DNA from 3 places in the Leclercia sp. genome. Region 2 is predicted to be linked to each of the others. Evidence: predicted binding sites of a transcription regulator. Region 2 holds the regulator's gene; each other region holds the start of a gene.

Region 1 (4,208 bases), on a different contig from region 2:
TTCAAGCTGGCTTAAAGTCTGTGTCATGAGCGATGGTTCCTGAAACGTGCAGTGAATGTGTTTTCTCCCTCTCCCTAAGGGAGAGGGCTGGGGTGAGGGTGTCGTCTGTTCCCCTCACCCTACCCTCTCCCCACAGGGGAGAGGGATAAAGGTTTACTCGTCTTCCAGTAAGGCTTCGTACGCAGTCGCATCCAGCAGAGCGGCAACTTCCGCTTCGTCGCTGGCTTTAATTTTGAAGATCCAGCCTTCTCCGTATGGCTCGCTGTTGACCAGCTCCGGGGAGTCGCTCAGCGCGTCGTTAACCGCCACAATTTCGCCGCCCACTGGCGCATAGATATCAGAAGCGGCTTTAACGGATTCCGCCACGGCGCAGTCGTCGCCCGCGGTGACGGTCGCGCCCACTTCCGGCAGATCCACAAAGACCATGTCACCTAACAGCTCCTGAGCATGCTCGGTGATCCCAACGGTGTAGGTGCCGTCGGCTTCTTTGCGCAGCCACTCGTGTTCTTTGCTGTATTTCAGTTCTGCTGGCACATTGCTCATTGAATTTCTCCTGATAAAAATAATTAGGCGACCGGTTTACCGGCGCGAACAAAAATCGGTTTGGTCACGCGGACCGGCATTTCGCGGTTGCGGATCTGCACCACGGCAGTCTCGCCAATACCCGCCGGCACACGCGCCAGAGCAATACTGTAACCCAGCGTCGGGGAGAAGGTGCCGCTGGTGATAATGCCTTCGCAGTGGTTGCCATTGGCGTCGGTGAAGCGTACCGGCAGCTCGCCGCGCAGCACGCCTTTCTCGGTCATGACCAGGCCAACCAGCTGTTCGGTGCCCTTCTCACGCTGCTGTTCCAGCACTTCACGACCGATAAAGTCGCGATCGGCCGGTTCCCACGCAATGGTCCAGCCCATGTTGGCCGCCAGCGGAGAGACGCCTTCGTCCATCTCCTGGCCGTACAAATTCATCCCGGCTTCCAGACGCAGGGTATCGCGCGCGCCCAGACCGGCCGGCTTAACGCCCGCTTCCACCAGCGCACGCCAGAAATCGGCCGCTTTTTCGTTCGGCATTGCAATTTCATAGCCCGCTTCGCCGGTATAGCCGGTGGTAGCCACAAACAGTTCGCCCGCCTGCACGCCAAAGAACGGCTTCATGCCCTCGGTGGCTTGACGCTGTTCATCAGTGAACAGTGACGCGGCTTTCGCCTGCGCGTTCGGCCCCTGGACCGCGATCAGCGACAGGTCATCACGCACGGTGATGTCAATGGCGTAAGGTTCAGCGTGCTGAGTGATCCAGGCGAGGTCTTTTTCACGGGTGGCGGAGTTAACAACGAGGCGGAAGAAATCATCGGTGAGGTAATAAACAATCAGGTCGTCAATCACGCCGCCGGAGGCATTCAGCATGCCGGAATAGAGCGCTTTGCCCGGCTTCGTGAGTTTGGCCACGTCGTTCGCCAGCAGATAGCGCAGAAACTCCCGGGTGCGGCTGCCGTGCAGATCGACAATGGTCATATGCGAGACGTCGAACATACCGGCATCGGTGCGCACCGCATGATGCTCATCAATCTGCGAACCATAATGCAGCGGCATCATCCAGCCATGGAAATCGACCATGCGCGCACCGCATAAGGTGTGTTGTTCGTACAAAGGCGTCTGTTGAGCCATCTTTTCCTCGTTGAATAAGCTGGGCTGTCTTGCGTTTTATGCTGAAAAATTCATCACAAAACCCGGCATCGGCACCACTCCCGGACGCCGACGCAAACGTTCTCTTTAACCTGAACTTACCACCGAAAATGGTGGTTAACCATAAGGCAAAGTGGGTCATCACATTAGCTTATGGTCAAAAATGCCAGCAAAGCGTACAGAGTTATTCACTATAAAAATGCGAAACGTTCCGCACAAAAGCAAAGTCTATAAGAGCATATTTAGCATGGGCTGATATTTAGTGCGGAAAAACGCGCGGAATTTCCGTAACATAAAAATAGCCAGATTAGATAATCTAATGCGAAAAAGTCAGTGAAATTAGATTATTTCAAACGAGGGAATTTCCCCGGCGCAGAGGCCGGGCAAATAAAGTGTGACGAGGTTCTAAATTAGCGTAGCCAGTCCGGCAGGTCGTTAAGACCCATCGCCTGACGCAGGAGTTGTGGTTTGACGCCCGGGAGGGTGTCGGCCAGTTTCAGGCCGAGATCGCGCAGCAGTTTTTTCGCCGGATTGGCACCGGCAAAGAGTTCGCGGAACCCCTGCATGCCCGCCAGCATCATCGCCGCACTGTGCTTACGGCTGCGCTCGTACCGACGCAGATACAGATGCTGACCAATATCCTTGCCCTCGCGATGCAGGCGGCGCAGTTCATTCACCAGCTCGGCGGCATCCATAAAGCCCAGATTCACGCCCTGCCCGGCCAGCGGATGAATGGTATGCGCCGCGTCGCCAACCAGCGCCAGACGGTGCGCCGCGAACTGACGCGCATAGCGGCCGGTTAATGGAAACACCTGACGCTCGCTTTCGACGGCACAGAGCCCCAGCCGGTTATCAAAGGCCACACACAGGGCCTGATTAAACTCGTCGGCTGAGGCCTCCTGCATCTGCTGAGCCTTCTCGGGGGACAGCGACCAGACGATGGAGCAAAGATGCGGATCGCTAAGGGGCAGGAAGGCGAGGATGCCGTCGTTGTGGAAAATCTGCCGGGCCACGGCCTGATGCGGCTCTGCGGTGCGGATGGTGGCGACCAGCGCGTGATGGCGATAGTCCCAGTACGTCAGCGGAATGTCGGCTTTGTTGCGCAGCCAGGAGTTTGCGCCATCAGCTCCCACCACCAGGCGCGCGGTCAGCATGTCGCCGTTTTGCAGGGTAATAAAGGCATCGTTTTCACCCCAGGCTACCTGCTGCAGCTGAGCGGGGGCCATCAGCGTGACGTCGCTGCACTGCTGCGCTTTCTGCCACAGCGCATGGTGAATCACCGCATTTTCGATGATATGGCCGAGATGGCTGTAACCCATGCTCTCATCATCAAAGGCGATATGGCCGAAGCTGTCTTTATCCCACACTTCCATCCCGTGATAGCAGCTGGCACGCTGAGCGATAATATCTGACCAGACGCCGATGCGGGTCAGCAGCTTTTCACTGGCGGCGTTTATCGCCGAGACACGGAGTTCAGGCGGCGCATCGGAAGCGACAGGCTGAGGCTGTTTCTGCTCCAGCACCGCCACGCGCAGACCGCTACCCTGCAGACCGCAGGCCAGCGCCAGTCCTACCATTCCGCCACCGACAATGGCGACATCAACATTCTGCACTATGTTTACTCCTTAGCGAGCGACCCAACCGAGAGTCCTCTGCGCCAGCACATCGCGTGCCGGAATGAATAATTCCATTGCCATCAGCCCCAGGTTACGCCCTGCAACCAGCGGCGCCCAGCGATTGGCAAACAGATGCACCAGCCCGTCGGTGACGCCGATGGTGGCTTCTTTATCTGCCTGACGTCGTGTCTGATACTGGCACAGCACCGGATACGCGCCGCAATCCTGCTGTTGGGCAAAGGCCTGCGCCAGCGTTTCAGCCAGGCTCATCACATCGCGCAGCCCGAGGTTAAAACCCTGTCCGGCGATGGGGTGTAGCGTTTGCGCCGCATTGCCCACCAGCGCAACGCGATGGGAGACAGACTGCGACGCCGTGGTTAAAGCCAGCGGATAGATCGAACGCTTCCCGGCATGAGTGATACGCCCCAGCCGCCAGCCAAAGGCTTTTTGCAGCTCGGCGCAGAAGCGTTCGTCAGACCAGGCCTGCACGTCATCCGCCTTTTCCAGCGGATGGCACCAGACCAGCGAGCTGCGCCCCTGCGACATCGGCAGCATGGCCAGCGGGCCGTATTGGGTAAAACGTTCAAAAGCGCGGCCACGGTGTGGCTCGGCGGTGGCGACGTTGGCGATCACCGCCAGCTGATGGTACGGCTGCTGCTGCCACTGGATCCCACACTGCTGGCCGAGCGCCGAACGGGAGCCGTCGGCAGCCACCAGCAGTTGTCCCTCGAGCGTACTGCCGTCATCCAGCGTGACGCTGACCGCGGTTTCGCTGCGGGTGAAGTGTTCCACGCGCGCCGGGCAATGCAGCGTCACGCCAGGGGCATCCTGCAACAGGCGGAACAGGCGCAGCCCCACATCGTGCAGCTCAACCACCTGCCCCAGCGCATCAATGTGATAATCCTGCGCCTCA
Region 2 (4,208 bases):
GTGTTTCGGCACCACGCTTGCGGCCACTACCGACCCGAGGCCAAAGAAGGCACCGTGGTTCAGGCTGGTGAGAATACGCGACAGCATCAGGGTGGTGTAATCCGGCGAGAGCGCCGAGAGAACGTTACCCACGGTAAAGATCGCCATCAGAAAGATCAGCGCGTTGCGGCGTCCGCGATGGGACAGCAGGAGGGTCATCAGGGGCGCGCCCACCATCACGCCGATGGCGTAGGCGCTGATCAGCATGCCTGCAGCGGGAATAGAGACATCCACGCCCCGGGCAATAACCGGTAGCAGGCCCATCGGGGAAAATTCGGTGGTACCGATACCAAAGGCACCAATGGCCAGGGCCAGCAGCGGAAAATTGATTCTCATACTTCAACTCCAGACACCGTGTCGTCAGGCGACACAGAACAATGAAGGCGAAAGCATGACATCAATCACAAAAAATGAGAAGTTAACAATTTAGCAAAAGATTTTTGCAGGGCGCGTAACAATAAGCGAAAAGGAACGAGGGAGAGCTGACCTCTCCCGCATCAATCAGTGCAGTGCCGCAGTCAGACCGCTGGCAACAATCAGACTCAGAACAATAATGGTAGTAATCAGCGAAAACTTAAGATCGGTACTCATCAATTTTTCTCCTTTTAATCACCCTACGAAGAGTGAGCTTGCTCATTTTTACACAGTTGAGGGTAAAAATCTTGCAGGATTTAGATTGATATCGGTTTTTGCTCTTCCCCTTTGGGCCAAGATAAGACAAAATTCCACGCTAAATTTATTAGCGTACCGGCCATTGACCCCCTCCTGACGTCCTGTGTCGTTTTCCCGGCGTACCGCAATTCAAATTGCGCAATTAGGGCGAGTGAAGGCAAACGTTTACCTATTGGTTTTTCAGGAGCTTAGATATGGTCTGGAGTGACATCTGATGGCAACAATTAAAGACGTGGCGAAACGCGCAAACGTTTCCACTACAACCGTATCACATGTTATTAACAAAACCCGCTTTGTCGCGGAAGAGACCCGCAACAACGTCTGGGCGGCCATTAAAGAGCTGCACTACTCTCCAAGCGCCGTGGCCCGTAGTCTGAAGGTGAATCACACCAAATCGATCGGCCTGCTGGCGACCAGCAGTGAAGCGCCCTATTTTGCGGAAATTATTGAAGCGGTAGAGAAGAACTGCTTCCAGAAAGGCTACACCCTGATCCTCGGCAACGCCTGGAACAGCCTCGAAAAACAGCGGGCCTATCTGTCGATGATGGCGCAAAAGCGCGTCGACGGTCTGCTGGTGATGTGTTCCGAATACCCGGAACCCCTGCTCACCATGCTGGAAGAGTATCGCAATATTCCGATGGTGGTGATGGACTGGGGCGAAGCGAAGGCCGACTTTACCGATTCGGTGATCGATAACGCCTTTGAAGGCGGCTACATGGCCGGTCGTTATCTGATCGAACGCGGCCACCGCGAAATCGGCGTGATCCCGGGGGCGCTGGAGCGCAACACCGGTGCCGGGCGTCTGGCGGGCTTTATGAAGGCGATGGAAGAGGCATTAATCACGGTGCCGGAAAACTGGATCGTGCAGGGTGACTTTGAGCCGGAGTCCGGCTACCGCGCCATGCAGCAGATCCTCTCCCAGAGCCCGCGTCCAACCGCCATCTTCTGCGGCGGGGATATTATGGCGATGGGTGCGCTCTGCGCCGCCGATGAGATGGGTCTGCGCGTTCCGCAGGACGTTTCGCTGATCGGGTATGATAACGTGCGCAACGCCCGCTTCTTTACCCCGGCGCTGACCACCATCCACCAGCCGAAAGATTCGCTGGGGGAGACCGCCTTCAATATGCTGCTGGACCGTATCGTCAATAAGCGCGAAGAGTCCCAGTCCATTGAGGTACATCCGCGCCTGATTGAACGCCGCTCCGTCGCGGATGGTCCGTTCCGCGACTACCGCCGTTAATCCTCTCCGGGAGCCAGCATCTCTGGCTCCCGCAGCCACTCCCGGTTCATCGTTTCACTGTCTCCCAGATAATCCAGCAGCCAGGCCAAAGCCGGCGACATATCGTTTTGTTGCCAGGTCAGGCAGCACGCCGCATCCGGGAAGGGATTTTCCAGCGTTAGCTCAACCCACTTGCCGCTGTCGATCCACGGTCGGGCAAAATGCACCGGCACCATCCCCACGCACAGGCCGGCCGAGAGGCAGGTGGCCGACGATTCCCAGTCGGGTGTAACAATCCGCCGCTGGTTGTCCAGCAGCCAGGTGATGCGTTTCGGCAGCGAGCGGGAGGTGTCTTCGCGCACCAGCGAGGGCCAGTTGCGCAGGGTATCATCGCTGAGCGGCCCTTCCATGGCGGCCAGCGGATGATGGCTGGCGACCACGCAAATCCAGCTCAGCGTGCCCATATCACGAAACGCATAGCGTCCCCCGACCGGGATCGCCTGGGTGGCACCTATCGCCATCTCCACCCTGCCGTCCGCCAGCGCGTCCCAGACGCCGTTAAAGACCTCCTGCGAGACCCGCAGCTCGACGTCCGAAAAGTGGCGGTAAAAATCGACAATCATCTGCCGGGTGCGCTCGGGGCGCACGATATTATCCACCGCAATGGAGATATGGCTGCGCCAGCCGTTGGCGATCTGCTGACACTGTTCGCGGGTGATCTGCATTTTTTTGATAACAGACCGCCCCTCTTTCAGAAACCAGGTCCCGGCGGGGGTCAACTCCACGTCGCGATGACGCCGTTCAAACAGCGGCACCGCCAGCCACTCCTCCAGCTGACGCACGGTATAGCTGATGGCGGACGGAACGCGATGCAGCTCCTGCGCTGCTCCGCTGAAGCTGCCGTTACGCGCGACGGCATCCACCACTTCAAGAGAATATTCTGACCACATTTTCTGCCTGCAAAATTTTTGAACGCAACCGCCAAATATTAGCGTTTCACAAGCGGGTTTGCACTCCCTACACTCAGCGCCTACCCATACCTGCGCCCAAACGGAGAATAGAACAATGACACCCGGGAAAGGATTTTTAGTCTGGCTCGGCGGCTTAAGCGTGCTGGGCTTCCTCGCCACCGATATGTACCTGCCTGCCTTCTCGATCATGCAGGAGGATCTGCAAACCCCGGCGGCCGCCATTAGCGCCAGCCTGAGCCTGTTCCTGGCAGGCTTTGCCTTTGCCCAACTGCTGTGGGGACCGATGTCCGACCGCTTCGGCCGTAAGCCGGTGCTGCTGGCTGGTTTAGCCATTTTTGCCCTCGGCTGCCTCGGCATGCTGTGGGTCCGCGATGCCACCTGGCTGCTGGTGCTGCGCTTTATCCAGGCGGTGGGGGTCTGCGCCGCAGCGGTGACCTGGCAGGCGCTGGTAACCGATTACTACCCGGCCTCGCGCACTAACCGCATTTTCGCCACCATCATGCCGCTGGTCGGTCTCTCTCCGGCGCTGGCGCCGCTGCTGGGCAGCTGGATCCTCGCCCACTTCAGCTGGCAGGCCATTTTTGCAGTGCTGTTTGTTATCACCCTGGTGCTGATGATCCCGGCGTTTTTCCTGAAGCCGACAGCGACAAAAAAAGGACAATCTGAGCAACGCGTTACCTTTGTTTCGCTGCTCCGCTCGCGCACCTATCGCGGCAACGTGCTGATCTACGCCGCCTGCTCCGCGAGCTTCTTCGCCTGGCTGACCGGCTCGCCGTTTATTCTCAGCGACATGGGCTACAGCCCGGCGGCGATCGGCCTGAGCTACGTGCCGCAGACCATCGCCTTCCTGATCGGTGGCTATGGCTGCCGTGCCGCGCTGCAGAAGTGGCAGGGCCACCAGATGCTGCCGTGGCTGCTGGGGCTGTTTGCCTTCAGCGTGATCGCCACCTGGGCGGTCGGGTTTATCCCGGGCGCGGGCCTGGCTGAGCTGCTGATCCCCTTCTGCCTGATGGCGGTGGCGAACGGCGCAATCTACCCGATTGTGGTCGCGCAGGCCCTGCGTCCCTTCCCGCAGGCGACCGGCAGCGCAGCCGCTCTGCAAAACACCCTGCAACTGGGCCTCTGCTTCCTGGCGAGCCTGCTGGTATCGTGGCTGATTGCTACTCCGCTGCTGACCACCACCAGCGTGATGGTAGCAACCGTGGTGCTGGCGGCGCTGGGCTACCGGATGCAGTACGTCCCTGCAGGCCCGCAGGATGACAGCCTGCAAGCCGAATCTTCCCGGGCTTGACAGAACATTGATTAGC
Region 3 (4,208 bases), on a different contig from region 2:
AGCCAGTATGTTACCAAGGTGAATGCCGACAAGTCGGTGACCTGGCGCTACTTCGCGCCGGCGGCGAAAAGCGTCTCGGTGGTGGTGGGGATCCCGACCCCGGAAAACATCCATCCGATGACCAAAGACGCCTCGGGGCTCTGGAGCTGGCGAGGGCCGGTGATGCAGCCCAATCTGTACGAGTATTTCTTCAGCGTTGACGGTGTGCGCAGCATTGATACCGGCACGGCGATGACCAAGCCGCAGCGCCAGGTGAACACCAGCATGGTGCTGGTACCGGGCAGTATTCTGGATGTTAAACCGGTCCCGCACGGCGATCTTATTACCCTGACCTATCATTCGGCAGCGCTGAAGTCGGAGCGTCAGCTGTTCGTCTGGACGCCGCCGGGCTATAACGGGCAGGGAAAACCGCTGCCGGTGCTCTACTTCTATCATGGTTTTGGTGATACGGGCCGTTCGGCTATCGATCAGGGGCGTATCGCGCAGATCATGGATAACCTGCTCGCGGCCGGAAAGATTGCGCCGATGCTGGTGGTGGTGCCGGATACCGAAACCGATGCCGCGGGCATCGTTCCTGAAACCTTCGTGCCGAACGAGCGCCGGAAAGCTTTCTACCCGTTAAATGCTCAGGCTGCCGATCGGGAGCTGATGAACGATATCATTCCGCTGATAAGCCAGCGGTTTAACGTGCGTGACGATGCCGAAGGGCGCGCGCTGGCAGGCTTATCCCAGGGCGGCTATCAGGCGCTGGTCTCCGGGATGAATCATCTTGAACGCTTTGGCTGGTTGGCCACCTTTAGCGGCGTGACCACCACTACGGTACCGGATGCTGGCGTCAGCGCGCGGCTGAACGATCCCCAGGCCATCAATAAGCAGCTACGCAATTTTACCGTCGTGGTAGGCGAGAAAGATGGGGTAACGGGCAAGGATATCGCCGGGTTGAAACAGGAGCTTGAGAAACGCCAGATCATCTTCGAGTATCACGAATATCCGGGTCTGAACCATGAGATGGATGTCTGGCGACCTGCCTATGCGGCGTTCGTCCAGAAGCTGTTTAAATAGCAAAAAGCCGTAAAGCGACACGCTTTACGGCCGATCGGTTTTAGCGGGTAAGGTGCCAGCCGCGCGCCTGCCACAGTTCCGGCAGCTGGGCCAGATCGGTAAAGGTCGTCACCTTCGGATGGTCGAGCGGCGGGTTGTGCGGATCGGCACAGAAGTAGAACACCTCCATGCCCGCGGCGATCCCCGCCTGCGCGCCTGCGCTGGAGTCATCCACCAGGATGCAATTCTCCACGTTGACGTTCATCGCTTTTGCCGCGTGGAACATCATGGCCGGATCGGGTTTCCAGCGCTGGATATCGTAGCCGCTAAACAGTTTTTCCGGGAAATGGTGCAGCATCTGCAGCTTGCCAAGGGAGTGCTGCATTTTGCTCACCGGGCCGTTAGAGACCACGCACATCGGCACCGCCATCGCATCCAGCAGGGCGCTGGCACCATGGATGGCTTCCAGTTCTGAGTCGAAGAGGCGTGCGACCTCGGCGCGGTAAACAGGCTCCAGATCCGCTTTCGCGAGACTGACGCCGTGTTCGGCGTTAATGATGTCGATGATTTCGTAGAGCTTCACGCCCTTAAAGCGTTTGAACGTCTCTTCGAGATCGAGCGTGATACCAAATTCCTGGAACATGGTGACATACGCCCGGGAACAGATGACCTCACTGTCGACCAGTGTACCGTCGCAGTCGAAAAATACTGCATCAATCTGAGACATGCATTTCCCTTTCTTAACAAGTTTAACGTTTACGTAGCGCATAACATTGAGACGCAATCGTTGCCGTATAAGCAAATTCAATGAAAAAAAGTGCCTCTCAACCGCCCCTATTGTCGCATTTTGGTATAGGATAGCGACGAATTTTCCCTCCTTGTTCGGAAATAGATGATGAGTCAACAACACACTACCCAGTCTTCTGGCGCGGGTTTGCTTGAGCGCGTGTTTAAACTGCGCGAGCACGGCACGACGGCACGCACCGAAGTGATCGCCGGTTTCACTACCTTCCTGACGATGGTCTATATCGTTTTCGTGAACCCACAAATTCTGGGCGTTGCTGGCATGGATACCAGCGCCGTCTTCGTGACCACCTGTCTGATCGCCGCCTTCGGCAGCATCCTGATGGGGCTGTTCGCTAACCTGCCGGTTGCTCTGGCACCCGCGATGGGTCTGAACGCCTTCTTCGCCTTCGTGGTGGTTCAGGCGATGGGCCTGCCGTGGCAGGTGGGCATGGGCGCTATCTTCTGGGGCGCCGTTGGTCTGCTGATCCTGACCATCTTCCGCGTGCGTTACTGGATGATTGCCAATATCCCGGTCAGCCTGCGTGTGGGCATCACCAGCGGTATTGGTCTGTTCATCGGCATGATGGGGCTGAAAAACGCCGGTGTGATCGTGGCGAACCCGGAAACCCTGGTCAGCATCGGTAAACTGACCTCCCACAGCGTGCTGCTGGGCGTGCTGGGCTTCTTTATTATCGCGATCCTCGCCTCACGCAATATTCATGCGGCGGTGCTGGTCTCTATTATCGTCACCACCCTGCTGGGCTGGATGCTGGGCGATGTGCACTACAGCGGCATCGTCTCCGCGCCGCCGAGCGTGACCACCGTGATTGGCCACGTCGATCTGGCGGGCTCGCTGAACCTGGGTCTGGCCGGGGTGATCTTCTCCTTCATGCTGGTTAACCTGTTTGACTCCTCCGGGACGCTGATTGGCGTGACCGACAAAGCCGGTCTGGCGGATGAGAAGGGCAAATTCCCGCGCATGAAGCAGGCGCTGTTCGTGGACAGTATCTCTTCCGTGACCGGTTCCCTGATTGGGACCTCGTCCGTCACCGCCTACATCGAATCCTCTTCCGGGGTGTCCGTGGGTGGTCGTACCGGTCTGACTGCGGTCGTGGTTGGCCTGCTGTTCCTGCTGGTGATCTTCCTTTCACCGCTGGCGGGCATGGTGCCGCCGTACGCCGCCGCTGGCGCGCTGATCTACGTGGGGGTGCTGATGACCTCCAGCCTGTCGCGCGTGAAGTGGGATGACCTGACTGAAGCGGTTCCGGCCTTTATTACCGCGGTGATGATGCCGTTCAGCTTCTCCATCACCGAAGGGATTGCGCTGGGCTTTATCTCTTACTGCGTGATGAAGGCGGGCACCGGACGCTGGCGTGAAATCAGCCCGTGCGTAATGGTTGTTGCGCTGCTGTTCGTGCTGAAGATTGCGTTTATTGATGCCTGATAAAAGCAAAACGGCAACCCAAGGGTTGCCGTTTTTAGTATGTTCTCCCTCTCCCTGTGGGAGAGGGCCGGGGTGAGGGCATCAGGCCGCACCATCCCGCACCATCCCGCACTCCTGTTACGCTTTAACCCGCTGAATATACTTCCCAAACGCGCTCAGCTGACCGGTCAGATGGTCCAGGGTGCTCTGGTCAATCACTTCACCCGCCTGCGGGTCGACCTTGTTCTGAATCACACCGCCCATAAATTCTGGCTTGTTCAACACCATCGCATCCAGGAACACCAGGATCTGGCGCAGATGATACTGACAGCGCGCGCCGCCAATCGCGCCCATGGAACTGGTCTGGATCAGCACCGGTTTACCCGCCAGCGGCTGTTCCGGCAGGCGAGAGAGCCAGTCAATCGCGTTCTTCAGGCCACCCGGCACGGAATAGTTATACTCCGGGGTGACAATCACCACGCCGTCCGCTTCGCGGATCTGTGCTGCCAGCGCTTCTACAGTAGCCGGGAACCCCTCTTCCTGCTGCACATCTGCGTCGTACAGCGGAATATCGCCAATCGATGGCAGGGCGGTAATCTCCATGCCCTCGGGTGCCAGCTTCGGCAGCGTGCGGGCAACCATTCCGTTGAATGAACCCTTGCGCAGGCTTCCCAGTAACGTAACAACCTTTAACGTATCAGACATCACAACTCCTTCTTGAAAGGTCAGGTGAGGATAATCGCTTTTTCTGCCGGTAAACTGGTCAGACGCATCAGGCGTGCGGCCGGCTCGTTCGCGCGGGCGGGGACGTCCGGCAGGCTGTGCCATCCGAGGCGGCTGTCGAACTCCCAAATTTTTAGCCGTTCAATGGCCGGGGTAACGGCGATAGACCAGATCAGGACATCTTCGGCGTCGCTTAAGGCTTCTACCTGTGCGGCTCTCGTGGCCCGCAGGCGGC

What was found. Region 2 encodes PurR, which represses purine synthesis genes. Its sites were predicted from a motif close to CANGCAAACGTTTGCNTG; they were not measured.
Region 1: gcvT (glycine cleavage system aminomethyltransferase GcvT) is a predicted target of PurR. The motif match lies at 1,751-1,768, and genes of this name have one in related genera.
Region 3: V7Q49_RS13010 (NCS2 family permease) is a predicted target of PurR. The motif match lies at 1,819-1,836, and genes of this name have one in related genera.

Annotation. Positions count from the first base shown of each region.
Region 1 covers NZ_DAIQCE010000008.1:102,559-106,766, forward strand. Annotated here, with positions in the region: gene gcvP (aminomethyl-transferring glycine dehydrogenase) at 1-27, opposite strand, end outside; gene gcvH (glycine cleavage system protein GcvH) at 154-543, opposite strand; gene gcvT (glycine cleavage system aminomethyltransferase GcvT) at 567-1,661, opposite strand; gene ubiI (FAD-dependent 2-octaprenylphenol hydroxylase) at 2,090-3,292, opposite strand; gene ubiH (2-octaprenyl-6-methoxyphenyl hydroxylase) at 3,305-4,208, opposite strand, start outside.
Region 2 covers NZ_DAIQCE010000001.1:1,368,871-1,373,078, forward strand. Annotated here, with positions in the region: gene V7Q49_RS06405 (MFS transporter) at 1-375, opposite strand, end outside; gene cydH (cytochrome bd-I oxidase subunit CydH) at 541-630, opposite strand; gene purR (HTH-type transcriptional repressor PurR) at 926-1,951, shown strand; gene punR (DNA-binding transcriptional activator PunR) at 1,948-2,880, opposite strand; gene punC (purine nucleoside transporter PunC) at 2,996-4,192, shown strand.
Region 3 covers NZ_DAIQCE010000004.1:39,039-43,246, forward strand. Annotated here, with positions in the region: gene V7Q49_RS13000 (alpha/beta hydrolase-fold protein) at 1-1,062, shown strand, start outside; gene yieH (6-phosphogluconate phosphatase) at 1,103-1,768, opposite strand; gene V7Q49_RS13010 (NCS2 family permease) at 1,937-3,271, shown strand; gene V7Q49_RS13015 (NADPH-dependent FMN reductase) at 3,389-3,955, opposite strand; gene V7Q49_RS13020 (4'-phosphopantetheinyl transferase family protein) at 3,976-4,208, opposite strand, start outside.